3 regions of the Solidesulfovibrio magneticus RS-1 genome follow, and region 3 is predicted to be linked to each of the others. Evidence: predicted binding sites of a transcription regulator. Region 3 holds the regulator's gene; each other region holds the start of a gene.
What was found. Region 3 encodes sigma-54, which starts transcription at its own class of promoters, with help from an activator protein. Its sites were predicted from a motif close to CTGGCACGGNNNNTGCTT; they were not measured.
Positions count from the first base shown of each region.

Region 1 (9,744 bases), 290 kb from region 3:
GCATCGTCGGCCTTTGTTCCTGCACGGTCATCGAGGCTTTCGAACGGCGCTGCCTGCTCATGCTCATCGTCGATATTACCGAACGCAAGGCCCTAGAAAGCGAACTCCTGGCCGCCCGGGAACGGGCCGAGCAAGGCAGTCGGGCCAAGTCCGACTTCCTGGCCAACATGAGCCACGAGATCCGCACCCCCATGAACGCCATCATGGGCATGGCCGACCTTTTGGCTGACACCCCGCTCACGCCCCGCCAGAAGCGCTATGTGGACATCTTCCAGCACTCCGGCCAAATCCTCATGCGCGTCATCAACGACATCCTCGACCTGTCCAAGCTTGAAGCCGGCAAGCTGACCCTGGAGCCCGAGCCTTTCGACCTGCCCGAAGCCCTGTTCCAGACCTGCGCCGTGTTCACGCCCCAGGCCGAGGAAAAAGGCCTCCCGCTGTTCTGCGATCTTGATCCAGGCTTGCCTCGCCGTGTTTACGGCGACCCCATCCGCCTCACCCAGATCGTGGCCAATCTGTTGGCCAACGCCTGCAAGTTCACCCACGAGGGCGAGATCCGGCTGTCGGCCTCGGCCACGCTTCTTGGCCCTTCCGCCTTCCTTTTGCGCCTGACCTGCCGGGACACCGGTGTCGGCATCGCCCCTGATGACATTGCCCGGGTCTGCGACAATTTTTTCCAGGTGGGCGGCAATCAACGCCGGGGAACAGGCTTGGGGCTGGCCATCTCCAAGCGCCTGACGGAACTGATGCAGGGGGAATTATCCATCCAAAGCATCCTTGGCCAAGGAGCCACCATCACGGCCACGGTCAGGCTGGAGATCGCCGCCGAATCCGCTTCAGGAGAGCAAACGCCGGAATCCTCCTTGGTCGCGGAGCTTGCGGACGCCGGCGGCCAGCCCTGGCGGGTGCTGTTGGCCGACGACTCTGTGGGCAACCGTCAGGTCGTCAGCCTGTTCCTGGAAAATCAGCCGGTTATCTTGGAAGAAGTGGAGAACGGCCAGGATGCCCTGGACCGGTTCAAGAAAGGCGGCATCGACATCGTGCTCATGGACCATGTCATGCCGATCATGGACGGGCTGACCGCCGTGCGGGCCATGCGTGAACATGAATGGATGTCCGGCCTTAGATCCACGCCCATCATCGGCATCACCGCCCGGGCTTTTCCAGAGGACGAGGCTGCCTGCCTGGAGGCCGGTTGTTCTGCCTACCTGAGCAAGCCCGTTCGCCGCAGCGCCCTGCTCGCCGCCATGCAGGGGCTCCTTGGCCGCCGGGACGACTGATCACCGCCCAAACCAGAGACTTGCCCACGCCAGAACGGTTACTGCCCGAGCCGGAAGCTGATGACGGCGCGCTGATCGTCGATAAAGGCGTACAGCAGGCTTTGGACGTCCGCGTACTCCTTTGCCGTATACGCCGTCTTGTTGATAACCAACTCCCGCTTGACTGTGAGCTTTCCGTCAATAACCTCGTAGCTGGCGGTAAAGCGCCCTGCCGGACTGTTCAGGTCCACGGCCGCCGGCAGATGTTCGACCGCAGCTTTCAAAGGTAAGGCGATGACCGAACGCCAGGAGTATTGCCTGGCCCCTACGATGACCGGATAGTGGCGCGGTGTGCCTGTGGTGAGATAGGCGCGCAGATTGTTCGCCGGCGCGACGTCGAGGCCAAGGGGCACGGTCATGTACACCAAGGGGGAAGACTGGACCACGCCGTGGGGGCTCGTTCACTGGCCCTCGATTTCCAAATGTTTGGTCAGATCGCGCGGGTTCGTCGAGCGAATTTCTCCATAGCCGCCTTCCGGAGTGGCCTGGAGCAGCTGATTGGCCAAGGCGGCCAGGGAACTCGCCCCGGCCAGGACGCGGCGGACAGCGCCGTCCGCGCCGGGGGAAAGGGTCATGCGGACCTTCCCGTGCACCGTCCCGTCGGCATCCACGGACAACTCGGCGTTATACTGGTAGGTATTGGAGGCCGGGGTCTGGGCCGGAGTTTGGCGCTTCTCCCCGTCGCCGCTGGCGATGACCGTCAGTTTGTCGGCCAGGCCGTTGTCGAGGACGCCAAAAACCGCGAACGGATCGGTGGGATTGGCGTAGGTGTCGAAGTCCGGCAAATAAGCCAGCACATGATTGAACGACGCCGAAGACCACAGCGGCAACGGTTCCATGCTTATGCCCCAGTTCACAAGGGCCGGCAGCACGCGGATGCCCAGCGTCCCCAGCAAGGCCTGCATGAGCACGACATGGTCTTTGCAGTCGCCGTAGCCGTTGCGCAAGACGGTTGCCGCCTCATGGGGCACGACATTGTCGCTTTCATTGAGAAAAACGGCCACGTAGCGGATATGGGCCGCCACCCAGTCATGGACGGCCCGGGCCGCGTCAAGCCCCTTGGCGTCGCCGACGATGTTTCGTGCCAAGGCTGCGATTTCCGGCGTCGGCGCAGCCTTGCCGGCGCTGCGGGCCGCATAGACGGCTCCCAAGGCCTCGTAGCCGGCCAGGGTGGTGGCGACAAAGACCGGCCCGACGTCCATCGGGGAAACCATGGACGCCTCGGCCGGTGACAAGGCGCCGACGTCGATGGCGGCGGTCAGCACCCGGTTGCTGCCAGCCTGGGCGTCATCGACCGCGAAACCACCGCGCTGGCCCCACTGCAGCGGCACGGACGACGGAGCCTCGATGCGCGTCTCCTGGCGCATGTGGCCCCCAAGGCCCAGGGCAAAAACAACATTGAAGCCGAAGACGGCGGGTTTGCTGACGACATGCCGCCAGGTGCAGTGCACGACGCTGCCGAGGCGCAGCTGGGGAAATTCGATGGTCGTCGTCTGGGAGGCCACGAACCCCGGCGTGTTCCGGGCGGCGGCGCTGGGGCGGGTGAAAATGTTCTCCGCCGGCACGTCGAGGCGCTGTCCGTCCGGCTGGAGCACCCAGGCTTCGAGCACCTCCAGGGTCGCGGCGGCAGGGTCGAAGGTGAAAGCCGCCGTGCTGTTGGCTGCCAGCAAATGTTCATCGGCAAGAACAAGTTCCGAGGTTTGCGTCTCGACGTAGGTCAGGTCGGCCGCCACGAGATAGTCATTGCGCTGCAGACGATGGACTCCCTCCGGCAAGGCGGCCAGGGCATTGCCCGCGAAAAGCGCCCAGACGGCAACGCCCCAAAGGGCAACTTGTAAACTACAAACGTTTCCCAAAAATTTTGGGCACTTCACAGCCATACGTCTTCCTTGGCCAGCCCGGTGCATCACGTCCGGGCCGAAAGGGAACCACCGCCTTATTCCAGTTCCCGGCACACGGCTTCGCCAAGGCCGCCAGGCCGCATGGGCCGCCACCCCGAAGCGGGCGACAGGGTGCGGTCCAGGAACTTGCCGTCCACCCCGACCCAAGCCGCCTGCTGCCGGATGATCCGCCCCTGACCGCAGTCCAGGGTCACCCGTTCCAGGGCATAGGCCACGCCGGTGGGAAAGCCCATCTCATGGGCGATCTCCAGCCCCTCGGCCTCGTCGAACACCCGCTTTACCCGAAGCCGCAGCACCTCACCCGAGACGCGCACCGAATGCCGGTCATAGTAGAGTTCCACCGACCTGTCGTCATGGGCGGCCAGAAAACGCCAGTCCGTGGCCTGGGCCGGTGGGCAGACGGCCAGAATATAAACCAGGGCCGTAAGCAGCAACATCAGGCGCATCGCACACCTCCCGGAGACGGAAAACAACGGTTTCAGGCTATTAGCATTCTTATAGCCAGCCCTCAAGCCGGCAGTCGCCCAGCATCCCGCCACATCCCACATCCCTTTGACGCAGGGGCAAAAGGGCCTTATGACTCCCCCGGGGAGTCGGACAGGCTGTCGTCGCGGGCCGCAAGACCCGGGGAGGAAAGTCCGGGCTCCACAGGGCAGGACGCTGGATAACGTCCAGCGGGAGCGATCCCGGGAGAGCGCCACAGAAAACAAACCGCCGGCGCCTGCGCCGGTAAGGGTGAAACGGTGGGGTAAGAGCCCACCAGTTGCCGCGGCGACGCGGCAAGCTCGGCATGCCCCGTTCGGAGCAAGACCAAATAGGAAGGCGTTAAGGCTGGCCCGGCCGTGCCTTCGGGTAGGTTGCTTGAGGCCGCGAGCAATCGCGGTCCTAGAGGAATGATGGCCGCCCCGGTTTATCCGGGGAACAAAACCCGGCTTATCGGCCGACTCCCCCTTTTTTATCACGCTTTAGCGCAAAGGATTCCCCGTGTCCCTGTGGACCGTGCTGCTCGCCGCCGGCTCCGGAACCCGTCTGGCCCAGGCCTCGGGCGGCGTCAAAAAACAGTTTCTCTCCGTCGGCGGCCGCCCGCTCTACTGGAAAGCCCTGACCGCCTTTGCCAAGTCCCCGGACGTGGCCGGCGTGGTCGTGGTTTTTGCGCCCGAAGACCTGGCCGAGGCCACCCGTGAGCTGGCCGGCTTCCTGGATGCCAATCACCCGGGCCTGCCGGTCCTGACCGCCGCCGGCGGAGCCAGACGCCAGGATTCCGTCAAAAACGGCCTCGACGCCCTGCCCCGCGAAGCGCGTCTGGTGCTGATCCACGACGCGGCCCGGCCCTTTGTCGATGCCGGGCTCATCGCCCGGGTGGCCGACGCCCTGGCCGCCGGACGCAAGGCCGTCATCCCGACCCTGCCCGTCACCGACACCGTCAAGCAGGTGGACGGCGACAGGGTGACCGCCACCCTGCCCCGCCATGAGCTGGCCGCCGTGCAAACGCCCCAGGGCTTCGACCTGACCCTGCTGCGGCAAGCCTATGCCCACGCCAGACCGGATTTCGACGTCACCGACGACGCCAGCCTGGTCGAACACTACGGCCAGCCCGTTTTCACCGTGCCCGGAGCGCCGCGCAACATGAAAATCACCCATCCCGAGGATCTGGCCAGCCTGGCCGAGGCCGCCGCGCCGCCCGTGCCCGTCACCGGCTACGGCTACGACGTCCACCGCTACGCCGATCCGCGCAACCCCGGCAAACAGCCCCCGCGCCCCATGAAGCTCGGCGGCTTCCCCATCCTCGGCGCGCCCGAGGTGCTGGCCCACTCCGACGGCGACGTGCTGCTCCATGCCCTGACCGACGCGGTGCTGGGCTGCGTGGCCGGCGGCGACATCGGCCGGCTCTTCCCGGACAGCAACCCGGATTTCGACAACATGGCCTCGGGCGTGTTCTTGAGCGAAGCCCTGCTGGCCGCCAAGGCCAAGGGCCTGACCATCACCCACGTGGACCTGACCATCATCGCCCAAATTCCCAAGATCAGCCCCCACGCCGAGGCCATCCGCCTCAACGTGGCCGCGCTTTTGGGGCTCAATAAAGAGCAAGTGAACCTCAAGGCCACCACCGAGGAAGGCCTGGGCTTTACCGGCGAGAAAAAAGGCATCAAAGCCGTCGCCCTGGTCTCCGGCTGGCGACGCCCGTAAGGTGCTGGGCTCTGCCCAGACCCGGCCGGGCGCTGCCCGGCGCCCGCCGGGGGGCTTAGCCCCCCGGACCCCCAACCTGGGTTGCCCATGAGCGCAACAACGTAACCGGGCGGCTGGCTATAATAACGTTAAAGCTAAACTTGAACTATCGCACCCCACCCCCTTAAAAAGTTTTTGGGGAAGGAGGGGGTCCAGGGGGAGGAAACCCCTTTTTTCAAAAAGGGGTTTCCTCCCCCTGGTTGACTTTGGCCCTTGGCTTTGCAAAGGGTGGGAACTTTTCGACGGGAGGCGAGGATGCAGCTGTACAATACCATGACCCGGACCAAGGAGCCGTTCGTTTCCCGCGTGCCGGGGAAGGTGGCCATGTACGTGTGCGGGATCACCGCTTACGACCTGTGCCACATCGGCCACGCCCGCTCGTCGGTGGTTTTCGACGTGCTCGTGCGCTATCTGCGCCATATCGGCTTTGACGTGACGTTCGTGCGCAACTTCACCGACGTTGACGACAAGATCATCAAGAAGGCCAACGCCGAGGGGACGACCTCCCAGGAAATCGCCGAGCGGTATATCGCGACCTTCTATGAAGACATGGACAAGCTCGGAATACTGCGCCCCAACGCCGAGCCCAAGGCCACGGAATACATCGGCGAAATGGCTTCCCTGGCCCAGCGGCTTATCGACAGCGGCCACGCCTACCGCACGCCGTCGGGCGACGTGTATTTCCGGGTGCGTTCCTTTGCCGGCTACGGCAAGCTTTCCGGCCGCGACGTGGAAGACATGCGTTCCGGCGCGCGGGTGGCCCCGGGCGAGGAAAAGGAAGATCCGCTGGATTTTGCCCTGTGGAAGGCCTCCAAGCCCGGCGAGCCGGTCTGGGAAAGCCCCTTTGGCCCGGGACGTCCCGGCTGGCACCTGGAGTGCTCGGCCATGAGCGAAAAGCTTCTTGGGATGCCCATCGACATCCACGGCGGCGGCCAGGATCTCATTTTCCCCCACCACGAAAACGAGATCGCCCAGAGCGAGGCGGCCATCGGCGGGGAATTTTGCCGTTACTGGGTCCATAACGGCTTCGTGCGCATCAACACCGAGAAGATGTCCAAGTCCCTTGGCAACTTCATCACCATTCGCGACATCTACGCCCGCTACCTGCCCGAAGTGCTGCGGTTTTTCCTTCTCTCCTCGCAGTATAGAAGCCCGCTCGACTATTCCGACCAGGGCCTGGACGAGGCAGAAAAAGGCATCAAGCGCATCTACGCCGCCAAGGTGCAAATGGAGCAGGCGCTTGGCCGCGCCAAGTGGAGCGAGACCAAGCTGCCGGCCGACGTGACGGAAGAGCTGTCGCGCCACGAGGAAGGCTTCACCGCCGCCATGGACGACGACCTCAACACCGCCCAGGCCATGGGCCACGTGTTCGGCCTGGTGCGCCTGGCCGGCCGGCTCATGGAAGACAAGACCCTGGCCAAGAGCCGCGAGACGGCCGAGGTCCTGGGCCGCATCCTGGCCGATTTCGGCGTCTGGGCCGAGGTGCTTGGCGTGTTCGGCACGGACGCGACGGCCTTCCTGGCCGATCTCAAGGCCTGTCGCCTCACGCGCCTGGGCATCGACGCCGCCCGGGTGGATGGTCTGGTGGCCGAGCGCCAGGACGCCCGCAAGGCCAAGGACTTCGCCCGCTCCGACGCCATCCGCGACGAGCTGGCCAGCCTTGGCGTCACGGTCATGGACACGCCGACCGGCCCGCAATGGGACATCGCCTAGCCAAAGACATGCCGCGCATCGTCTACATCCACCACAATTGCTTCGTGCTGGAGGCGGGGGAACGAACGCTGCTGTTCGACTACCCCGCCCCGGCCTATCTGCCCGAGGCGGCGGCCCGGATCTGCGCATCGCATCTGGCCGGGCGGCAGCTGACTGTCTTTGCCTCCCACAGCCATGACGACCACTTCGATCCGGAGATCGTCGCCGCGACCAGCGGCGCGGCCGCCCGGCAGTTCGTGGTGTCCGACGATGTGGCCGACCTCTACGGCGACGCCCTGCCGCCGGGCCGTATCACCATGGAACCCGAGGATCGGGTGGACCTAGACGGCCTGACCGTGACCGCCCTGGAAAGCAACGATATGGGGCTGGCCTATCTGCTCGAAATGGACGGGCTGACGGTCTATTACGGCGGCGACATGGCCCTGTGGGACTGGCCGGGCAACTCGCCCGCCGCCAACCGGGCCGTGGGCATGACCTGGCGGCGGCAACTGGGTCGCCTTGAAGGCAAGCGCCTGGACGTGGCCTATTCCAATACCGACCCAAGGCTGCCGGAAAGCCTGTGCGGCGCGCCGGAACTGCTTGACCGGGTGCGCCCCCGAGTTTTTGTCCCCATGCACCTCGGCGGCCATGTCCACTACCTGGACACCTTCGCCCCCCGCCTGACGCGCCCCGGCACGACGCTTTTCCGCTACGCCAAGACCGGCGATATTTTAGATATTTGAGGCGAATTTAAAGCTGGATGTGAAGAAGAAGAGCCTCCGGCGGCCGGGGGCCTGAGGCCCCCGGACCCCCAAATGGGATGTCGAGGGCCGGGGGGCAGATTCCCGGCCTCCGCCGCCTCGTCCTAGCCTACCGACAGTCAAGCTCCAGGCCCACGGGGCAGTGGTCGGACCCCATCACGGCCGCGTCGATCCAGGCCCGCTTGACCTTGGGCCGCAGTTCCTCGGACACGAAGAAATAGTCGATGCGCCAGCCCACGTTGCGGTCCCGGGCCTTGAACCGGTAGTCCCACCAGGAATAGTGCCCGCCTTCGGTCGTGAACAGCCGGAAGGTGTCGACGTAGCCGGCGGCGACGAAGCGGTCGAGCCAGGCGCGTTCCTCGGGCAGAAAGCCGGAGGTCTTTTCGTTGGCCTTGGCGTTTTTGAGGTCCAGGGCGGTGTGGGCGGTGTTGAAATCGCCGCAGACCACGATGGGCTTGTGCTTGCGGAGTTCTTCGGCATGGGCCAGGAAGGCGTCGTAGTAACCGAGTTTGTAGGCCAGCCGCTCCGGCCCCCGGCCGCCATTGGGGAAATAGATGTTGAAGAAATGGAATTCCTCGTATTCGAGGTGGAGTAGCCGCCCTTCACCGGCAAAAGCGGGATCGGGCAGTTCCATGGCGATGGACAACGGCTCGGCCCGGTAGAAGCAGCCGACCCCGGAATAGCCTTTTTTCACCGTGGAACTGCACCAGACGGTCTTGTACTGGTCGGTGTGGCCGAAATCCGCTTCATGGCCGGTCTGGATTTTGGACTCCTGGATGCCGACCACGTCCGCACCGCTGCCGGCCAGCCAGTCCCAAAAGCCCTTCTGCACCACGGCCCGCAGGCCATTGACGTTCCAACTCACCAGTATCATACGAATCCTTTAGTCGTCTCCGCCGACTAGTCCCCTGGACAACGCCATGGGGCCAGCCTGTGGCATCAAGCGGGTTCCTCGGCCAAGTCTTCACGAGGGGCGGCCGCTTCTCCGTCGAGCATGGTTAGAAACGCCTCGGCACAGATCGGGCAAAACTGCCGGCCAGCCTCCTCGCGGATGATGTCCAGCGCCTGGGATAACGGCATCCCCTTGCGGTAGGGCCGGTCGGTGGTCATGGCGTCAAAGGCGTCGGCAATGGCGATGATGCGCGCTCCCAGCGGAATATCCTCGCCGCTGATGGCCGTGGGATAGCCCCTGCCGTCCCAGCGTTCGTGATGGAGCAGGATCAGGGGCAGCACCGGGGCCAGGGAGGCGATGGGCCGCAGGATCTCGGCCCCGATGACGGCGTGCTCCTGGATGATGGCGTATTCCTCGGGAGTCAGCCGGCCGGGCTTGAGGAGCACGGCGTCGCGTACGCCGATCTTGCCGATGTCGTGGAGATTGGAGCCGATTTCCAGGTTACGCAACTCGCGTTCGCCAAGGCCCATGGCCCGGCCCAGGCGCATGGCCATGCGCGACACCCGGGCGGTGTGGCCCTTGGTGTATTCGTCCCGGGCTTCCAGGGCAGTAATGAGCGCTGACATGCTGGACAGGACGTGCTCGTGCTCTTTTTTCAGGTGGCGGTAGCTTTCGCCAAGGAGCTGCTCCACCACCAGATGCATCTTTTCCACGTCAAAGGGTTTGACGAAATAGCGTGACACGCCAAGCCGCTCGCCACGTTTGATGTCGCTGGCATGGCCCCGGGCGCTCATGATGACGACCAGGGTGTTGCGCAGCTCAGGCTGCTTGCGGATGTGTTCGCACAACTCGTAGCCGTCCATCTCGGGCATTTCGATGTCGGTGACCACCACGTCGGGCTGCTCGGCCAGGGCGAGTTCCAGGGCCTTGGCCCCGTTTTCGGCGGTCAGGAC
Region 1 covers NC_012796.1:2,594,453-2,604,196, forward strand. Annotated here, with positions in the region: gene DMR_RS11030 (hybrid sensor histidine kinase/response regulator) at 1-1,280, shown strand, start outside; gene DMR_RS11035 (DUF3858 domain-containing protein) at 1,319-1,678, opposite strand; gene DMR_RS11040 (DUF3857 domain-containing transglutaminase family protein) at 1,721-3,199, opposite strand; gene DMR_RS11045 (hypothetical protein) at 3,256-3,666, opposite strand; RNA gene rnpB (RNase P RNA component class A) at 3,810-4,172, shown strand; gene ispD (2-C-methyl-D-erythritol 4-phosphate cytidylyltransferase) at 4,205-5,407, shown strand; gene cysS (cysteine--tRNA ligase) at 5,702-7,159, shown strand; gene DMR_RS11060 (MBL fold metallo-hydrolase) at 7,168-7,881, shown strand; gene DMR_RS11065 (exodeoxyribonuclease III) at 8,009-8,773, opposite strand; gene DMR_RS11070 (response regulator) at 8,839-9,744, opposite strand, start outside.
Region 1: the regulator sigma-54 is predicted to act here: its motif matches at 4,052-4,069, upstream of ispD (2-C-methyl-D-erythritol 4-phosphate cytidylyltransferase).

Region 2 (9,744 bases), 2.2 Mb from region 3:
ATGCGGCCCCCCGGCCGTTTTTTGGCCGGGCTGGCCCTGTGCGCCCTGGCCGTCCTGGCCTTCTGGGACGTGCCGCGAAGCGGCCCCACGGCCAGCGACGACCTGACCTACGAGCGTGCCGTGCTCGACGGCCGCATCGGGGTATTCAGCGCCGAACTAGCCGCCGGCTCGGGCCGATTCCACCACTATCTCCACGTGGGCCTGACGAGCCTTGCCTACCGCATGGACAGCCCGGCCCTGCGCCGGTCCGTGGCCCTGGCCGGGTTCCTGGGCGTCATCATTGCCCTGGCCGCCCTGGCCGCCCGGCTGTCGCGCCGCCCGGAGCTGGGCCTTCTCGTCGCGACTTTGGCCCTTGGCCTGTATCAGGACAACTGGCACCACAACATCCTGACGGCCTATCCCTTGGTCTTTGATTCCGGGATGCTCTGCCTGCTTTTGGCCGGCTACGCCCTGGCCCGCCGGGCCGAGACCGGCCGGACGGGCTGGCTCGTGGTGGCCAACCTCGCTCTTTTTCTGGCTTTTTGCCATTTCGAGGCCTTTGTCGCCTACGTCCCGATCCTGGCCGGCCTGGTCTGGCTGACCGCCCGGGGCGGCGCGCGGGAGCGCTTGCGCGCCATGCTCCCGGCCTTTGCCGTGCTGCCGGCCTACGCCGCCGTCTACCTCGGCTACCGCCTGGCCCACCCCAGTCAGTACGCCGGCAACGCCCTGGACCTCACCAGCCCGGCGGCCATCCTCAAGACGGCCTGGGCCTACAGCCGCCCGGCCCTGCCCCTGGGCGGATTTGCCTTCAACCTCGAATACGTCAACCGCTTCCCGCAGTTTGCCAAGGCCTATGTCCTGTCCTTTGGCCAGTACCTGTCGGAGCTGGCCGCCAACCTGTCCCTGCTCGCCCCGGCCTGGGTGGCCCTGGGCCTTTTGGCCGGCGGGCTGACCTATCATTGCCTGGACCGGGCCGTCCGGGCGCGCGTGCCCTGGCTCACCTGGCTTCTGTGCGCCTTTGCCGTGGTCTGCCCCAATGCGCTCATTGCCCTGTCGCCCAAATATCAGGAACCGGCCGCCTCGGGTCTGGCCTGGTACGTCACCACCACCTTTTCCTTTTACGCCGTGGCCGTGCTCCTGGCCCTTGGCGGCTTGGCCCTGGCCGGGCGTTTGCCAGCCGGGCCAAGGCGCGTTCTGGCCGCCGGGCTAGGGCTGGTCGTCGGGCTTGCCGCCCTGGTTAACGCCTCGGTCAACGCCTCAGTGCGCGACTCCAAGATCGCGGCCGGCGCGCGCTGGCGGGTGGCCGCCCTGGCCTGCCAAAGCCGGCTCATCGCCGGCCTGCCCGAGGGCGCGCGCCTTGTCGCCCCGGACCTGTTTACCGCCGTCAACACCGAACTGGTCGGCCCGGACTACTGGCCGGCCTATTTCCGCGCCCACGCCGGCCGGGGGCTGACCGTGGCATCGGGGCTGGGCGGGGCCGACCCGGAACAAACGCCCGTCTATGTGCTGCGCCGCCTGTCCGGCCTGCTGGACCGGGATACGGCCCTGGTTCTGGCCCGGGTGACCGGCCTGGGTCCAGCCCCGGCCGATCCGTACGCCGCCGCCCCGGACGCGCCCGCCCTCCTGGCCGGCCAGGCCGTGGTGGCTATGGACGCGGCCAACCGCTTTTATGACCTCGTCTTCCGCGACGCCTCGGGCTGGCGGATCGCGCCGCTTACGGTCGGCGGCGGCCCGTTCTCACGCACCGACATCAAAGGCGACGGCCTTTTGCCGGCCTCCATGGCCAGACTTGCGGCCCATAGCCTCGCCACGGGCGAGGCCGCGCCGGTGGTCCTGCGGTTTGGCCCGGGATTTTCCGCGCCCGAGCGGTCCGTCACCGGCGACGTGGTCTGGGCCGGCGACACGGCCGAACTGGCCCTGGTCAACAACACGTCGGCCGTGTTCCGTGTGACGCTCGCCGCCACAGCGGCGGCCCCCGCGCCGGTCACGGTGGCCTTGGGCGGCGCGCTTATGCCAGACGGCGCGACCATTGAGTGCTCCGCCCTGGTCACGCCCCTGTCTTTGTCCCTTACCTTGCCGCCGGGCCGCCACGTGCTGATCCTTCGCGCCCTGCCGCCGACCGGAGCTAAAAAACGTTTGGGCCTCATCGACGCCCGATGCGTCCCGCAAGCTCCCGCGCCCTGACTCCATTATTGCTGGATCAGTTTCCTGCCGTTCCACCAAAGCGTGATCGGCCGCCACCAGAGAAAGAAAATACCTCATCCAAAACAGCATGTTAATTTTAGCATTCGCCTTGGCACGGCCTATGCTTTGTTTTGGGGCAAGAGATGCACAGGAACCCAAAACAACTTTACATACCAGGAGACACGCCATGTTGACCGCCATCACCCAGTTCATCCGTGACGAAGAAGGCGCCACCGCGGTGGAATACGGCCTCATGGCCGCCCTGATCGCCGCCGTCATCATCACCGCCGTCACCTCCATCGGCACCAACCTCACCACCACCTTCAACACCGTCGCCACCTCGCTGGGCAGCTAAATTTCACCCGCTTCGCGAAGCCAAAGGGCCGTCCTCGCCAGGAGGACGGCCCTTTGCGTTTGCCGGCCTCGCCGGCCGCTGCGCCCCTGCGCCCGCGACTCCATTTCTGCTGGAACGGCGCGCCAGAAATCCACGAGCCCTGGCCCAAACCATCGCATCAAGAATATTAAATTCATAAATCCAGTATGTTAAGTTCTCGATGAAGTTTGGCACGCCCCCTGCTTTAGGAAAGGCACGAGACGCACACGAACCCAAAGCAACTTTACATACCAAGGAGACACGCCATGCTGACCGCCATCACCCAGTTCATCCGTGACGAAGAAGGTGCCACCGCGGTGGAATACGGCCTCATGGCCGCCCTGATCGCCGCCGTCATCATCACCGCCGTCACCTCCATCGGCACCAACCTCACCACCACCTTCAACACCGTCGCCACCTCGCTGGGCAGCTAAATTTCACCCGCTTCGCGAAGCCAAAGGGCCGTCCTCGCCAGGAGGACGGCCCTTTGCGTTTGGCGGCCTCGCCGGCCGCTGCGCCCCTGCGCCCGCGACTCCATTTCTGCTGGAACGGCGCGCCAGAAATCCACGAGCCCTGGCCCAAGCCATCGCCTCAAGAATATTAAGTCCATAAATCCAGCATGTTAAGTTCTCGATGAAGTTTGGCACGCCCCCTGCTTTAGGAAAGGCACGAGACGCACACGAACCCAAAACAACTTTACATACCAGGAGACACGCCATGTTGACCGCCATCACCCAGTTCATCCGTGACGAAGAAGGCGCCACCGCGGTGGAATACGGCCTCATGGCCGCCCTGATCGCCGCCGTCATCATCACCGCCGTCACCTCCATCGGCACCAACCTCACCACCACCTTCAACACCGTCGCCACCTCGCTGGGCAGCTAAATTTCGCCCGCTTTGCGAAGCCAAAGGGCCGTCCTCGCCAGGAGGACGGCCCTTTGCGTTTGCCGGCCTCGCCGGCTGCTACGCCCCTGCGCCCGCGACTCCATTTCTGCTGGAACGGCGCGCCAGAAATCCACGAGCCCTGGCCCAAGCCATCGCCTCAAGAATATTAAATCCATAAATCCAGTATGTTAAGTTCTCGATGAAGTTTGGCATGCCCCCTGCTTTAGGAAAGGCACGAGACGCACACGAACCCAAAGCAACTTTACATACCAGGAGACACGCCATGCTGACCGCCATCACCCAGTTCATCCGTGACGAAGAAGGCGCCACCGCGGTGGAATACGGCCTCATGGCCGCCCTGATCGCCGCCGTCATCATCACCGCCGTCACCTCCATCGGCACCAACCTCACCACCACCTTCAACACCGTCGCCACCTCGCTGGGCAGCTAAATTTCGCCCGCTTTGCGAAGCCAAAGGGCCGTCCTCGCCAGGAGGACGGCCCTTTGCGTTTGCCGGCCTCGCCCGCCGCTGCGCCCCTGCGCCCGCGACTCCATTTCTGCTGGAACGGCGCGCCAGAAATCCACGAGCCCTGGCCCAAGCCATCGCCTCAAGAATATTAAATCCATAAATCCAGTATGTTAAGTTCTCGATGAAGTTTGGCACGCCCCCTGCTTTAGGAAAGGCACGAGACGCACACGAACCCAAAGCAACTTTACATACCAAGGAGACACGCCATGCTGACCGCCATCACCCAGTTCATCCGTGACGAAGAAGGCGCCACCGCGGTGGAATACGGCCTCATGGCCGCCCTGATCGCCGCCGTCATCATCACCGCCGTCACCTCCATCGGCACCAACCTCACCACCACCTTCAACACCGTCGCCACCTCGCTGGGCAGCTAAATTTCACCCGCTTCGCGAAGCCAAAGGGGCGTCCTCGCCACGAGGGCGCCCCTTTTCGTTTGCCCCCCGCGCCACATTTTGGCATCCCGAAAGGACAGGAGACCGCCCCATGGACGTCAACACCCACAAAAGCGTCGACCCCGGCCTGTGCGGCCAGCCCGAAACCCTGGGCGAGGGCCTGGCCCGGGTGGCCTTCACCGCCCTGCCGGCCATGGCCGCCGACGACCGGGGGCTGGTCCACGGCGGCTTCGTCTTCGGCCTGGCCGACTACGCCGCCATGCTGGCCGTAAACGACCCCAACGTGGTCCTTGGCGCGGCCGAGGTCCGCTTCACCGCCCCGGTGGTGGTCGGCGAAACGCTTATGGCCGAAGCCCGGCTCACCGATACCGCCGGCAAAAAACGCCTCGTCACCGTCACCGTGCGCCGGGGCGAAGACGCCGTCTTCACCGGAACCTTCACCTGCTTCGTGCCGGAAAAGCACGTCCTTGACCGCTGAGGCCGCGCCATACCGTCCGCGCTGTCGCCGCCCGCCCCGAACGGGCCGGCCCCGGCCAGGACGTCAGCCAGGAGGAACGCCATGAGCTTTGTGCTGCAAAAGCCGTCCCCGGCCGCCGAACAACCCCGCTTCGACTGCATCTTCTGCAACCGCCCGGCCCTGGTCTCCTCCGAGGCCGGACGGGCCGACCAGGCCCGCATCGTGGAGGTCTTTTGCCGCCACTGCGGCTCCCGAAAAACCATGGCCACGCGCCTCAGCGCCGACGGCGCCCGCTGGGAACCGGCCGACTGAACGGTGCCGTCGCCTTCGCCTCGGCCGTCATGTTTTTTTTCGCCGGAAAAGCCCGCGCCCCCTGCCCAAACGTCCGGCCCTGTGCTATGGCTGGCCCTAACCGCCAACCACTGCCAAGGAGGGACCCCATGAAACGCGCCTTGCTCAAGCTCGCTGTGCTCTTGACCATGCTGGCCCTGGCCGGGACGGCCCATGCCTGGAAAAAACCGCCGTTTAAAAACGTCGATAAAAACGGCGACGGCGTCATCATCTTCGAGGAGATCGTGGTCTTCAACTCCGGCCTGACCATGGAAGTCTTCGCCGTCATCGACCTCAACAAGGACGGCAAGATCGATCCGGCCGAATACGCCGCCATGGGCGGCAAGACGGCCAAGGGCAAGGCGGCCAAGCCCTGGTGGCGCTGCTCGTCCAAGGAAGGCTCCCTGCTCTACAAGCAGGGCACGGACCTGCTCCTGGCCGGCAAGAACGCCGAGGCCGCCACGGTCCTGCGCCAGGCCCTGACCACGCCCCTTTGCGTGGATTATTTGAGCTACGCCTACTACAACCTCGGCGTCGCCTGCATGCGCCTTGGCGACGCCCCCTGCGCCAAGGCCAATCTGGAAAAGGCCCGAGCGCTCAACGTCAACAACACCGTGCCCGAGAACAACTTCGGCCTGGACGGCTGGCCCCGCAAGCCCGGCGTGGTCGGCAAGTAATCCCTGTGCCCCTCGCGGCGGCCCGGGGCTCGCTCCCCGGACCGCCGCGACAAGGCCAGCGCCGGGCCGCGATGGAGGCGACCCGCCGCCACGAACTCCCCCGCCCCGTTTCCCCCCGCAGCCGGGCGACTCGTCACGCCGCCCGCGTCGCCTCTTGACAGTTCCTGGCCGCGTGGTCATCCAAAAGAGCGAGCGGCGCCAGCGCCGCGCGCTCCGGAGGACTCCTTGGGCAACGTGCTCATCATCGACGACGATCAGACCATCCGCGACGCCCTGGCCCGGGTCGTGGACCGCCTGGGCCATACCCCCACCCTGGCTTCCACCCTGGCCGAAGGCCTGCTGCGGGCCGGCAAGGACGACGTGGATGTGGTCTTTCTCGACGTGCGCATGCCCGACGGCAACGGCCTCGACGCCATCGCCGACATCCGCCGCTCGCCCTCCCACCCCGAAGTCATCGTCATCACCGGCTGGGGCGACCCCGACGGGGCCGAGCGCGCCATGCGCCAAGGGGCCTGGGAGTACATCGAAAAGCCCCCCACCGTAAAAACCATGACCGCGCCCCTGGTCAGCGCCATGGAACACCGGCGCGGCCGGGCCAGCTCCACCACCGTCTTCCGCTTTCCCGGCATCCTCGGCGGCAACCCCGCCCGCACCGCCTGTCTGGAACAAGCCGCCCGGGCCGCCGGCAGCGACGTCAACGTGCTTTTGACCGGGGCCACCGGTTCCGGCAAGGAGCTCTTCGCCCGGGCCATCCACGACAACAGCCCGCGCCACGCCGCCCCCTTCGTGGTGGTGGACTGCGCCGCCCTGCCGGCCACCATCGTCGAAAGCGTGCTTTTTGGATCGGAAAAAGGCGTCTACACCGGCGCGGACCGCCGCCGCGAGGGCGTACTGCTGCGCGCCCACGGCGGGACGCTGTTTCTCGACGAGGTGGGGGAGATGCCGCTGTCGGTGCAAAAGGCCTTTTTGCGCGTGCTCCAGGAACGCCGGGTACGACCGGTCGGTGCGCTGGAAGAGGTCCCCTGCCGCTTCCGATTGGTGGCCGCCACCAACCAGGATCTGGAATCCCTGGCCAGGCAGGGGCTTTTCCGCGAAGATTTGCTCTTTCGCCTCCAGGGCGTGGGCATCGAGCTGCCGCCCCTGGCCGGACACCCGGACGACATCCTGGAGCTGGCCGCCCACTTCGCCGCCGAAGCCGCCAAGCGCCAGGAGCTGACGCCCAAACCGCTGTCGGACGACTTTTCCCGGGCACTGCTGGCCTACCCCTGGCCCGGCAACATCCGGGAGCTCAAAAACACCCTGGAAGGTTGCCTGGCCCTGGCCCAGGCCGACGACGCCCTGCTCCCCATCCACCTGCCCCTGCACATCCGGGTCCTGGCCGCCCGCAACCGGGTCATCGGCCGGGCCGCCGACGCCCCGCCCCCGCCGGCCGAGCCGACCCTGACCGATCTGCCCGCCGCCACGGCCCTGCCCACCTTCCGTGACTACCGCGACGGCCGCGAGGCCCGCTACCTGCGCGAACTGGCCGCCCGCCACGGCGGCGACATCGGCCGGATGCTCGACGTCTCGGGTCTGTCGCGCTCACGCCTCTACGCCCTGCTCAAAAAGTACGGCATCCCGGCCGCCCGGGCCTGAGCCGCTTTTTTCGCCAAGGCTAAAGACCGCCCCCCCGGCCTCCGATGAGTCGTAAAAGGGAAAAAGCCCCAGTCGGCAAGGACGCTGGCCGGGAGCCTCCCCAGGCGGCGGGGCAGCGTGAAGTATCTCATCATCTTCATCGTCATCATCGGTATCGTGACCTACATCTTCCTTGGCGCGCCAAGCCCCAAGGAAGAGGACGCTCACGTGGCCGACCGCCGCGAACAGGTCTGGGAACGCATCGCCTACCTGGAGCACCGACGCCGCGACATGCTTGCCGAGGCCCGCACCAACCAGATGGCCACCGGCCCCTCCCGCAGCCGCCTGACCTCGCGCGGGGCCTACTACGCCGGCTACCGCGACGGCTTCAACCAAGGTTACTACGAAGGCAGCTTCCTCTCCGCCAACCGCAAGCCTGACCCGCTATTTTTCAAGGTGCCGAATCCGTAGGGGAAAAAGAGGGAAGATGCCTCCGGCGGCCGGGGGCCTGAGGCCCCCGGCCCCCCCGCATGGGGAAAGGTGTACAGGGGTTTCGGCGAGGATTGGCGCTTTTCGTGGGTGCGGCTCTAGCCGCCCAGGCGCGCCTTGAGGCGGTCGGCCACCGTGGTCACGGCCAGCACATACAACTCGCTGTGATTATACGCGTAGACCACCTTGTCGCGCTGCTCGCCCGTCATGCCCGGGACCCAGCCGTGGCCGCGCAGATAGCTGGCCACGCTGACAATGGCGTCGGCCGGGGTAAAAAGGTCCAGCACCCCATCATTGTCGCCGTCAACGCCAAATCGCAAGGCATTGGAAGGCATGAACTGGCAGATGCCGATGGCCCCGTAGATCGACCCCGGGATGGCTCCCGGCCCCTGCCCCTTGGCCTTGGCGTAGCGCAAAAGCGCCGCAAGCTCCCGAAAACCCCACTCCGACCGGTCCTTAGCCGCCCAGTCGGCATAGGCCGAACGCTCAGCGTCGCCGCGCAGGGTTTTCATATAGGGCGCGATCTGCCCCAGCCCCGAAGCCCGGGCCAGACTGGCCAGGACGCTCAGCGCGTCCTGGTCGCCGAGATACGTGCCAAGCTTGGTCTCCACCATGAGAAAGGCGCAGATCAGTTCCGGCGGCGGCCCGAACTCCCGCTGGGCCCGGTCAAAGGCCCCCCGGTTCTCCCGGATGTAGCGCACCCCGGCCTCGATGCTGGCCGGCGTCAGGAACTGGCGGTAATTGCTGGCTTCCAGGGTCTTCTTGGTGGGCGCGGGACGCGGCTCGAACTGCTTGCGCACCATGGCATCGACCTTGCGGGCCATGATCGAGGGTTCGTAGTCCACCCCGGCCCCGGCGAACACCTTTTCCACCCAGGCCCGGTCCAGACCGTCAGCGGCCAGACGGTCCATAAGCGGCTGCCAGCCGGCATCCACCCCGCCGTGGGCCGCCGCCAGCCAACCCGACACCAACACCAGCGCCAACACAAAAGCGTATCGTTTCATGGCCTTCTCCCTGTCGGACCCTAGCGCCGGCCCGCCCCGCAGGCAACCGGTTCCGGCTCGCCACGCCCTATGGCAACAAAATTGCAATGTCCCCTAGGCCGGCGGCAAAACACCGCCGGCAAGGAGGCGGCATGAAACCATCCACCGCCGCCATGGCGAGCCTCGTCGTCGCCCTCGCCCTGGCGTTCGTCCCTCTGTCGGCCATGGCCGGCACACCCTTCGACGTGACCATCTCCAGCGCCGACTGGGGCAAATCCGTGGCCGTGCGCTACCATCACGGCCTGTTCGGCTGGATCGACGCCGGCCGGGTGGAATTCCACCACGACGGCCGCACCGTCATCGCGCCGCGCGGCGGCCAGCCAAGCGTTACCGACAACCTCGCCGACAGCCTCGCCCGCTACGCCGCCGACCGCCTGGGCAACCCGGCCCTTGGCCGCCAGCTCGCCCAGGTCATCGAACGGGAAGTGGGAAAATGACGTCCGGTCAGCGTCCCACCAGCGGCCACCGCTCGGGCGGCAGATACGGCCCGGCCTTCTTCGGGCACTCCCGCGCCCGCAGCTCCCGGACCGCCGGCTTGCCGGCCGCGTCGAACCCGTAGACGGCGTAACTGCCGCAGTCGCCGACCCCCCGGGCCTTGGTCAGCACGGTGAGCGTCTTGTCCGCGTCATGGAACTGCAGATCGCCCACCAGGGAGTCGTCTTCGCGCCGGATGACCCGGCCGCCGTCGGCGTCGGCCGTGGGAAACCGCAACAGCCTGGCCGGTCCGTCGCCCGGGCCGGTCTCCATGGCCGCATAGACGCCCTGGTAGGCGGCCTGATCGCACTGGACGAG
Region 2 covers NC_012796.1:705,423-715,166, reverse strand. Annotated here, with positions in the region: gene DMR_RS03040 (hypothetical protein) at 1-2,163, shown strand, start outside; gene DMR_RS03035 (Flp family type IVb pilin) at 2,351-2,518, shown strand; gene DMR_RS03030 (Flp family type IVb pilin) at 2,803-2,970, shown strand; gene DMR_RS03025 (Flp family type IVb pilin) at 3,254-3,421, shown strand; gene DMR_RS03020 (Flp family type IVb pilin) at 3,705-3,872, shown strand; gene DMR_RS03015 (Flp family type IVb pilin) at 4,157-4,324, shown strand; gene DMR_RS03010 (hotdog domain-containing protein) at 4,434-4,820, shown strand; gene DMR_RS03005 (hypothetical protein) at 4,902-5,111, shown strand; gene DMR_RS03000 (hypothetical protein) at 5,240-5,806, shown strand; gene DMR_RS02995 (sigma-54-dependent transcriptional regulator) at 6,032-7,441, shown strand; gene DMR_RS02990 (hypothetical protein) at 7,559-7,891, shown strand; gene DMR_RS02985 (lytic murein transglycosylase) at 8,008-8,913, opposite strand; gene DMR_RS24865 (hypothetical protein) at 9,045-9,389, shown strand; gene DMR_RS02975 (DUF1176 domain-containing protein) at 9,397-9,744, opposite strand, start outside.
Region 2: the regulator sigma-54 is predicted to act here: its motif matches at 3,628-3,645, upstream of DMR_RS03020 (Flp family type IVb pilin).

Region 3 (9,744 bases):
ATATGGCCATTCGCAAAAAGGTGTTGCTGTTCAATCCGCCGCCCAATCCTGATACCGGGGCTCAGTTGCACCTTGAAAGTCTCGGCCTGGGCTATGTCGCCGCCGCCGTGCGTCGGGAGCTGGGCAAGAGCCATGACGTGACGCTTTGGGACTGCAGCCTCGTGGACAAGGCCATGGACCATGTTCCAGAAGTGCTCGACGCCGTCGCGCCGGATTACGTCGGTCTGAGCCTTTCGGCCATGAACGCCGGGCAAGGCGTGACCCTGGCCGCCCAGGTCCGCAAGCGCCATCCCCGGGCCAAGATCCTGATCGGCGGCATTCTGGCTTCTTCCCTGCCGACTGAGGAATTGGCTTGCTACAGCCCGGATGCGATCCTTCGGGGGGAAGGCGAAGCGCTTGTCCCGCAGGCGTTGGCCTTGCTTGATGACACCGCGTCTGGCGACGTGTTGGAGCTTGTCCAGGAGCAAGCCCTTGATGTGGACGCTCTTGCCTGGCCCGCCCGGGACATGTTGCCCTGGCAGCTCAAGATGCATGCCCAGGCCAGCGTCGCCGCTTCGCGCGGTTGTCCGTACCGATGCAGTTTTTGCAGTATCCCCAAAGCCGGTCCCATCAGAAAATGGCGGCCCCGGGACATCGACGACGTGGTCGATGAGATGCGTTTTCTCTATAAGACATACAACATCGCCCACTTCTATTTCGTTGACGACAATTTCATCCTCAACTCCAAACCTTCCTTTCTGCGGGCCGAACGCTTCGCCAAGCTTGTGCGGGACAAACTGCCTTGCATCCGCTTTGGATTTATGTGTCGATCCTCAGCCATCGACAAGCGACTGCTCAAGGTCCTGAAATCCGCCGGCCTAGCTGGTGTTTTTCTTGGTATAGAATCGTTTTCCCAGGCTGTCCTCGATCGCTATAACAAGAAGGAGACCGTTGAGGAGCACATACGGGCCATTGCCATCCTCAACGATCTGGGCATCACCATCAATCCTGGTTTTATTTTCTTCGATCCCTGGACCAGCGCTTCCGAGATGCGGCAGACGATAAGCGTCATGAAGGAAATTGATTTTCCATCACTGCAATCCATCAATTCCAAATTGACCTGCTATCGCGGAACGGCCATCGAACAACAGCTGAGAGAACTGGAGCAGCCAGAAACACGTTTGGGTATTTGCGGCTATGCCGTCAAGGAAGTGCAAACTGCAATAATTATGGAGCAATGTTGCGACATATTTCAAAAACAACTGCTTTCGGATTCTGATTATGTCGATTACCAACATTGTCAGTATGTGTTGGGATCTTTGCAGCCGTTTTTTCTCAATACGCCCCAGGAGTCGCTTTTTTTATTGCATTATGCGCAATGCAAAACGCTGTGGAAGGCCGGAGACATGGCCGTTTTGCAACGGATAGACGACTATTTGCGCGGTGCGAGCGCTCCGGGAGCATCCGCTGGCGCGGTGCTGGACGCCCACTCCCGGGAGCGCTGGCGCAAGGGCAATGCCTGCGCCAAGCTGTCTTTCGCCCTGGCGCAACCGCATCTGGTCCGCGCCGTGGCCACCGGCAGCGCCGAGGAGGCCCGGCTGGCCGTACTGGCCTTCAGTGTGCCCGGCGGCCACCTCAACATGGCCGGCCTGCTCGATCAGCCCGGCGCAAACGGCGGGATAAACGACGTCGTCATCGCCCAGGCCCTGGGGTACGCCTGGGACGCCGGCTTCTTGAACGGCTATCTGGGACGGCTGGTGCGCGACAAGAACGTCGAGGCCCTTGTGGCCCTCGTGGAGTCGGCCTGCCTGACGTTCAACTTTGCCGTCATTGAAGCGGTGGAGCGCTGCCTGGAGGAAACGGGCATCCCAGCCGGCGAATTCCTGGCGGCCAGCCTGGGGCAGGCCAGACAACTGTTTCGCTCCAGCTATCCCGAGTTTATTTTGGCCCAGGCCCAAGCGCCGGCGTCGGTCGCCTCAAGGGCAAGGACGACGGAACCCATGGTCAACTCCTGGCCAGCCGATTAAACATTTCGGTCAGGCCGAGAAGACCGACAATAAGGGCCAAGGTGAGGACGAAACAGAGCGTATTCATTGAAAACCGTCTTCAAGGGGCTGTCGATGCCCCGGATATAGCCCTGGGGACATAGAGGCGGTGTATAGCTGCGGGGCGAGGGCGTAATTGCTATTTGCGGGAGAGGAAAGAGGTCGATGGGCAGGCCGTTGTTGGACGCAAGAAAAACAGCGGCGTTTGTACGTCGCTGGAGATTGTAAGTGGCTGATTTTATTGATTGGCGGAGAGGGTGGGATTCGAACCCACGTGCAGGCTATTAACCCGCAACCCGATTTCGAGTCGGGCCCGTTACGACCACTTCGGTACCTCTCCGCACAGAGAGCTGGAAGGGAGTCGGGAAATTATCCTCGGCCCGGCCGCTTGGCAAGCATTTTTTCGCGTGGGCCGCAAACATGCCTCAACCCGCGCCGCCGCGCCGCTTTTCCCGAAAGAAATTCCGCAAAATCCCGCCGCATTCTTCGGCCCTGATCCCGGACACCACGTTGAAACGGTGGTTGAAAAAAGGCAGATCCGGGCCGGGGAGCCGGGAGTCGACGACCCCGCAACGCGGGTCCGTCGCGCCGTAGACGAGCAGCCCCACCCGGGCGTGGATCATGGCCCCCAGGCACATGAGGCACGGCTCCAGGGTCACGGCCAGGATCGTGCCCGGCAGCCGGTAGTTGCCGACCTTGGCCGCCGCCTGGCGCAAGACCCGCATTTCGGCGTGGGCCGTGGGATCGTTTGTGGTGATGGGCGCATTGCCGGCCCGGGCCAGCAGTTCGCCCGCGGCAGAGAGCAGGACCGCGCCAACCGGCGTCTCGCCCACGGCCGCCGCTGCCCGGGCCTCGGCCAGGGCCAGGGCCATCACTGCCTCGAAATCCGGCCAGCCCGGCGGCGGGGCGGGCAATTCGCCTAAAGCGGCGTTGAAGCGTTTGGCGGGAACGAGAGCCATGGCGTTTGTCCGGCTGGCGCGCTTGGCAGGGGAGCGCGGCGGTAGAGGTTCTTGTTGCGGCGGCATGTTGGCCAGAGGCAAAGGTCACACGACTTTTCTGATCGCCGGGTGTTCGCGGCAAAAAGGACGCGGGGAGCGCCTTGCCGGGCTGAAGTCTGCACCTTCGCTACAACGTTGAGCGGCGGCGCTGGCCTCAGGCCGGCGGGCGTTCTCGGGCGGCGGCAAAAACGGCCCGGCGCGGGAAGCTCCCGGCCGGGCCGTCAGCTGGCGGTGAAGTCCGATCAGGCCCCTGCGCGCAGGAAAGCCACGGCGTTTTCAAAAAGGGCCGTGCCCAGGGTCGGGCGCGCGCCTCGGGTGTAATCGGGGTGGTTGGTCGGATGGTTGAAGGCCTCGGGATGGGGCATGAGTCCGAGGATGCGGCCCGTGGGGTCGGTCAGTCCGGCGATGGCCTGGGGCGAACCGTTGGGGTTGGCCGGATAGTCCATGGTGACCGCGCCCGTGGCCGGGTCGGCGTATTGCAGGGCCACCGCGCCGCTGGCCATGAGCTCGTCGAGAACGGCCGGTTCCATGGGCACGAGCTTGCCCTCGCCGTGGCGCACGGGCAGGTCGATGACCGAAAGCCCCTTGGTGAACACGCACGGGCTTTGCGGGTTGGCGCAAAGCGTCACCCAGCGGTCCTCGAAGCGGGCCGAGTCGTTATTGGCCAGGCTCACCTGGCGGGCGAAGTAAGCCCCGCCGAGAGCCGGCAGCAGGCCGAGCTTGACGAGAAGCTGAAAGCCGTTGCAGATGCCGAGGATAAGGCCGTCGGCGTCAAAAAAGGCGCGCAACTGGTCCAGCAGCGGCTCGCCCGCAGCGGTTTGGGCATGTTTCCAGCGCACGGCCGCGGCCTGGGCCGCGCCGAGATCGTCGCCGTCGAGAAATCCGCCGGGAAAGATCAAAAAATTGTAGGCGTCGATCCGTGTCCGGCCGGCCACGATGTCGGAAAAGAACACGATGTCGGTAACATCGGACCCGGCCATGCGGGCGGCATGGGCCGATTCGACCTCGCAGTTGGAGCCGAAACCGGTGATCACGAGGGTGCGCACCTGAGGCATACGGGGAAATCCTCCCAAGGGTTCCTTGAAAAATTGCTTCCGAAAGCTTACTTTGCGCGGCTGAACATACGGGGCCGCACCGGCCGCGTCAACCGCGCCCGCGCGTCAGGCCCGGCGGTTGGCGCATTCCGCCGGGGTCGCCGGGACGGACCCGTGAAACAAGGACGGCATGCCATGAAGACCAAGTTTATTTTCGTTACGGGAGGGGTGCTGTCCTCCCTGGGCAAAGGACTCGCCGCCGCCTCCATCGGCGCGCTGCTCCAGGCCCGGGGACTCAAGGTCACCATCCAGAAGCTCGATCCCTACATCAATGTCGATCCCGGCACCATGAACCCGTTCCAGCACGGCGAAGTGTACGTCACCGACGACGGGGCCGAAACCGACCTCGACCTCGGGCACTACGAGCGCTACCTCGGCGTGCCCATGAGCCAGAACAACAACTTCACCTCCGGGCGCATCTATTTCAGCGTCATCCAGAAAGAGCGCCGGGGCGACTACCTGGGCGGCACCGTCCAGGTGATTCCCCACATTACCGACGAGATCAAGCGCTCGATCCTGGGTGTCGCCACCGACGAGGACGTGGCCATCATCGAAATCGGCGGCACGGTCGGCGACATCGAGGGCCAGCCCTTCCTGGAGGCCATCCGCCAGCTGCGAATGGAACTCGGCAAGGAAAACGCGCTCTACATCCACCTGACGCTGGTGCCCTACCTGCGCACGGCCGGCGAGGTCAAAACCAAGCCCACCCAGCATAGCGTCAAGGAACTGCGCTCCATCGGCATCCAGCCCGACATCATCATCTGCCGCAGCGAAGTGGATCTGGCCCGGGACATCAAGCAGAAGATCGCGCTTTTCTGCGACGTCGACGCCGACGCCGTGTTCACGGCCGTGGACGTCAAGAGCATCTACGAGTTGCCGCTTCGCCTCTACGGCGAGGGCGTGGACCAGAAGATCGCCATTTTACTGCGCCTGCCGGCCAAAAACGCCGAACTCGAACCCTGGCGCGACCTCATGTACCGCCTGGAAAACCCGGTCGGTACGGTGTCCATCGCCATCGTCGGCAAGTACGTGGACCTCAAGGAGGCCTACAAGAGCCTTCACGAATCCCTGGTCCACGGCGGCGTCCACGCCGGGGTGTCGGTCAATTTCGTTTACGTCAACTCCGAGGAGCTGACCCGGGAAAACGTGGCCGCCACGCTTTCGGGCATTGACGGCATCCTCGTTCCCGGCGGTTTCGGCTCGCGCGGGGTGGAAGGCAAGATCGCCTCCATCGAATACGCCCGCACCAAGAAGATCCCCTTCTTCGGCATCTGCCTGGGCATGCAGTGCGCGGTCATCGAATACGCCCGCAACGTGCTGGGCCTTGACGGGGCCAACTCCGAGGAGTTCGACCTGACCACGCAACATCCGGTCATCTACCTCATGCGCGAGTGGTACGACTTCCGCACCCAGACCATCGAGCACCGCGACCCGACCAGCGACAAGGGCGGCACCATGCGCCTGGGCGCCTATCCCTGCGTGGTCGCGCCGGGCACCAAGGCGGCCGCCGCCTACGGCGCGTCGGAAATCTCCGAGCGCCACCGCCACCGCTACGAGTTCAACAAGGCCTACGCCGGCAATTTTGAGGAAGCCGGCTTGGTCTTAAGCGGCCTGTCCCCGGACGGCGAACTGGTCGAGATGGTGGAGCTGCCCGACCATCCCTGGTTCCTGGGCTGCCAGTTCCATCCCGAATTCAAAAGCAGCCCCATGCGTCCGCATCCGCTGTTCCGCGAGTTCGTGGCCGCGGCCAAGCGGCACAAGGGCTAGACGGCCCAAGCGCAAAAAGATTGCACGGTCCGGGGAAGGCGGCTTCTCCGGACTTTTTTTCGGCCAAAGGGCTGCATGGCTTGGCAAGGCGCTAAAAACGTTTATCTTCTGGTCATGGTGCGATTTTTGGGCTAGATTGCACCTGTCGGCGGTTGGGGACATGGCCTTGCGTTCAAACCATGCCGCCGTCGCATCGCAAGGGAGGCTGTTATGCCTGAAGACGCCAAGCTGGCCATTGCGCGCGCCCGGGACGTGGAGTTGCTGGTGCTCGACGTCGATGGCGTCATGACCGACGGCGGCATCTACGTCGATGCCCGGGGCGAGGTGACCAAGCGTTTTCATGTCCACGACGGTTTAGGCATCAAGGCGGCCCAGGCGGCGGGGCTGGCCGTGGCGGTCGTCAGCGGCCTGGACAGCCCGGCCGTGGCCGCCCGGATGCGGGAACTGGGCATTGAGGAATACCACCCCGGCCACTACCGCAAGGTGGCCGTGCTGGAAGGCATCCTGGCCCGGGCCGGGCTGGCCCCGCATCAGGCCGCCTTTCTCGGCGACGATTGGGTGGACGCCGGCCCCATGGAGCTGGTCGGTCTGCCCATGGCTGTGGCCGACGCCCAGCCCGAAATCCTCGATCTGGCCTTGTGGGTGTCGCGGCGCGGAGGCGGGCAGGGCGCCGTGCGCGAGGCCGTGCGCTACATTTTGGCCGCCAAGGGCCGTCTGGAGGCGGCCTACCAGTGGTTCCTCGGCTGAAGGCCGATTGTGCCGATTGCCACAAGGCTTCAATTGTGGCATGGTTTTTGTTGGGCGGGGTGGCCCTGAGCCGGGCAAAGCCCGGAGACGACCCCGGTAACGTCAACGACTTTCGAGCACGGCGGTAAGCATGGCCCTGGAACTGCGGCAGCAACTCAAGCTTTCCCAACAGCTGGTGATGACCCCCCAGCTGCAGCAAGCCATCAAGCTCTTGCAGCTGTCGCGGCTGGAGCTGCTTGAAAGCGTGCAGCAGGAGCTTTTGGAAAATCCTCTTCTGGAGGAATCCGTCGAGGAGGACCGCCAGCCCGAACGCGTCATGGTCGAGGACAACAATGGCCCCACGGGAGCCGACGCGGCCATGGAAAAGGAGCTGCTCAAAAACGCCGAGTGGGACGACTACCTTGGCGATTTCGCCAGCACGAGCAAGCAGTCCCTGTCCCGCGACCTGGAAGTTCCCGAAGAGGGCATGGCTTTCGACGCTCGCCTGGCCTCCAAGCCGTCCCTCGACGGCCACCTCGGCTGGCAGATGCACCTGTCCAATTTCACGGCCAAGGAAGTGGAGATCGGCGAGACCATCGTCGGCAGCCTCAATTCCTCGGGCTATCTGCGGGCCACGGTCGAGGAAATCGCCGGCATGGCCAACGCCGACCCGGCGCATGTCGAAAAGGTGCTCCACCGCCTCCAGCGCTTCGATCCCGTGGGCGTGGCCGCTCGCACTCCCAGCGAATGCCTGCTCATTCAGATCGAAGTCTACGGCTACGACGATCCCATCCTCATCGAACTGGTGCGCGAGCATCTCGAAGATCTCGAAAAGAAGCGCTACAAGCCCCTGGCCAAGAAATTTCACCTGACCATGGAAAAGCTCAAGGAATACCTGGAGCTGATCCAGACCCTCGATCCCATGCCCGGAGCCAGCTACGGTTCGGGGGACCCGATCTACGTCAGCCCCGACGCCTTCGTCTACAAGTACGGCGAGGACTTCGTCATCCTGCTCAACGAGGAGGGGATGCCGCGCCTGGGACTCAACATGTCCTACACCGACGGCAGCCTGCCGCGAAACGACAAGGACAAGGACTACCTCCAGGACAAGATGCGTTCGGCCATGTGGCTTATGAAGAGCCTGTACCAACGCCAGCGCACGCTGTATAAGGTCCTGGAGAGCATCGTGAAGTTTCAGCGCGGATTTTTCGAGGACGGCGTGACCAAGCTGCGGCCGCTGATCCTCAAGGACGTGGCCGACGACATCAGCATGCACGAGTCCACCGTCAGCCGCATTACGTCCAACAAGTACGTGGCCACGCCCCACGGCATCTTTGAACTCAAGTTCTTTTTCAACAGCGCCCTGGAACTCGACGACGGGGGCACGGTAGGCTCCGAGTCGGTCAAGGCCATGATCAAGCGCATTATTTCCGGCGAGAATGACAAAAAGCCCATCAGCGACGAGGCCATCGCCGACATGCTCAAGGATGAACTGCAAATCAACATCGCCCGGCGAACCGTGGCCAAGTATCGCACGGCCATGGGAATCGAGTCGTCGTCGAAGCGCAAGGCGGTTTTCTGATGCTTCGGGCCGGGTTTCCGGCCTCTCACCACGCCAGCCTGGAGGATTCTATGAACATCACCTTTAATTTCAAGAATTTCGAGCCGTCTGATCATTTGCGCGATTATGCCAGGAAGCGCTTTGAAAAGCTTGGCAAGTACACCTCGTCCACCGATACCTCGGATGTCCAGGTCAACCTGGCCGTGGAAAAGACCCGGCAGATGGCCGACGTCATCTTCCTGGCCGACAATATGCACATCTCGGCTCACGAAACCTCCGAGGACATGTACTCCACCATTGACCTGATCCTCGACAAGATCGAGGCCCAGGCCAAGAAGTTCCGCGAGAAGCAAAAGGACCGCCGTCGCCAGACCGTGGAACAGGTCCGCATGGACGTCATCAGCATCAGCGAGGACGCCGCCGGCGGCCGCGTGCCCACCATCATCGAAACCGACGAGTATCAGCCCAAGCCCATGGCCGTGGAAGAAGCCGCCATGCAGCTGGAGGCTCTCAAGTACGAATTCCTGGTGTTCATCAACTCCGAAACCGAACGGCCCAACGTCATCTACCGCCTGCGCAACGGCGACTTCGGCCTCATCGATCCTGGAACGGGCGCTTAGATGCGGTTAGAGGACTATCTCCAGCCCGAGTTCGTCATCGGGAATCTTGCGTCGGAGTCCAAGTCCGAAGTGTTGGCCGAGCTCGTGGCCCCCATCAAGAAGCAGTGGCCCGATTTTGACGCCAAACGCGCCCATCAGGTGCTGCTCGACCGGGAAAACCTCGGAACCACGGGCATCGGCGACGGGGTGGCCATTCCCCACGGCAAGATGGAGAGCCTCGAACGCATCGTCATCGTCGTCGGGAGAAGCCTTGCGGGCGTCAGCTTCGATGCGCTGGACTTCAAGCCCTGCCGCATCTTCTTCCTGGTGCTCGCGCCCGAGCATGTCGCGGGCCTGCATTTGCGCATTTTGGCCCACATCTCGCGGCTTTTGTCCGATGAATCCTTCCGGCGGGCCTTTCTGACCGCCGAAACCGACGAGGCCTTGCGGCAGGTGCTCGCCGCCGCCTAAGGCTCCCTGAAAAAACGTTTCCCGCGCGTTTGTTGTCACACAAACGCGCGGGAAATTTGTTAAGCCCTTGGGCCGGAAGGTGAATGCCATGGAACATGCGGCCAGGGAACTCCCCGTCGTTATCTTGACCGGCCTGTCCGGGTCCGGAAAATCCACAGCCCTTCGCGTCTTCGAGGACCTGGGTTTTTTTTGCGTGGACGGGTTGCCGGTCAGCCTCGTGCCCAAGCTCATGAGCCTTTTCGACGACAAGGGCGGCCAGCGCTACAAGGGCCTGGCCCTGGGCATGGACGTGCGCCAGGCCGACCTCGACACCGACTGGGGCGCGACCCTGGCCGAGGTGCGGCGTAAACAGGACCTTACCCAGATCATCTTTTTCGAGGCCGATAACGGTGAGATCATCCGCCGCTACGCCACTACCCGCCGGCCCCATCCCCTGGAAAGCGCCGACATGGGCCTGGAGCAGGCCGCCCTGGCCGAGCGCGAACGCATGCGGCCCCTTCGCGA
Region 3 covers NC_012796.1:2,886,299-2,896,042, reverse strand. Annotated here, with positions in the region: gene DMR_RS12400 (B12-binding domain-containing radical SAM protein) at 3-2,006, shown strand; tRNA gene DMR_RS12395 (tRNA-Ser) at 2,271-2,364, opposite strand; gene DMR_RS12390 (nucleoside deaminase) at 2,450-2,983, opposite strand; gene DMR_RS12385 (phosphoribosylformylglycinamidine synthase subunit PurQ) at 3,265-4,077, opposite strand; gene DMR_RS12380 (CTP synthase) at 4,252-5,883, shown strand; gene DMR_RS12375 (KdsC family phosphatase) at 6,094-6,630, shown strand; gene rpoN (RNA polymerase factor sigma-54) at 6,761-8,191, shown strand; gene hpf (ribosome hibernation-promoting factor, HPF/YfiA family) at 8,242-8,790, shown strand; gene DMR_RS12360 (PTS sugar transporter subunit IIA) at 8,791-9,240, shown strand; gene rapZ (RNase adapter RapZ) at 9,329-9,744, shown strand, end outside.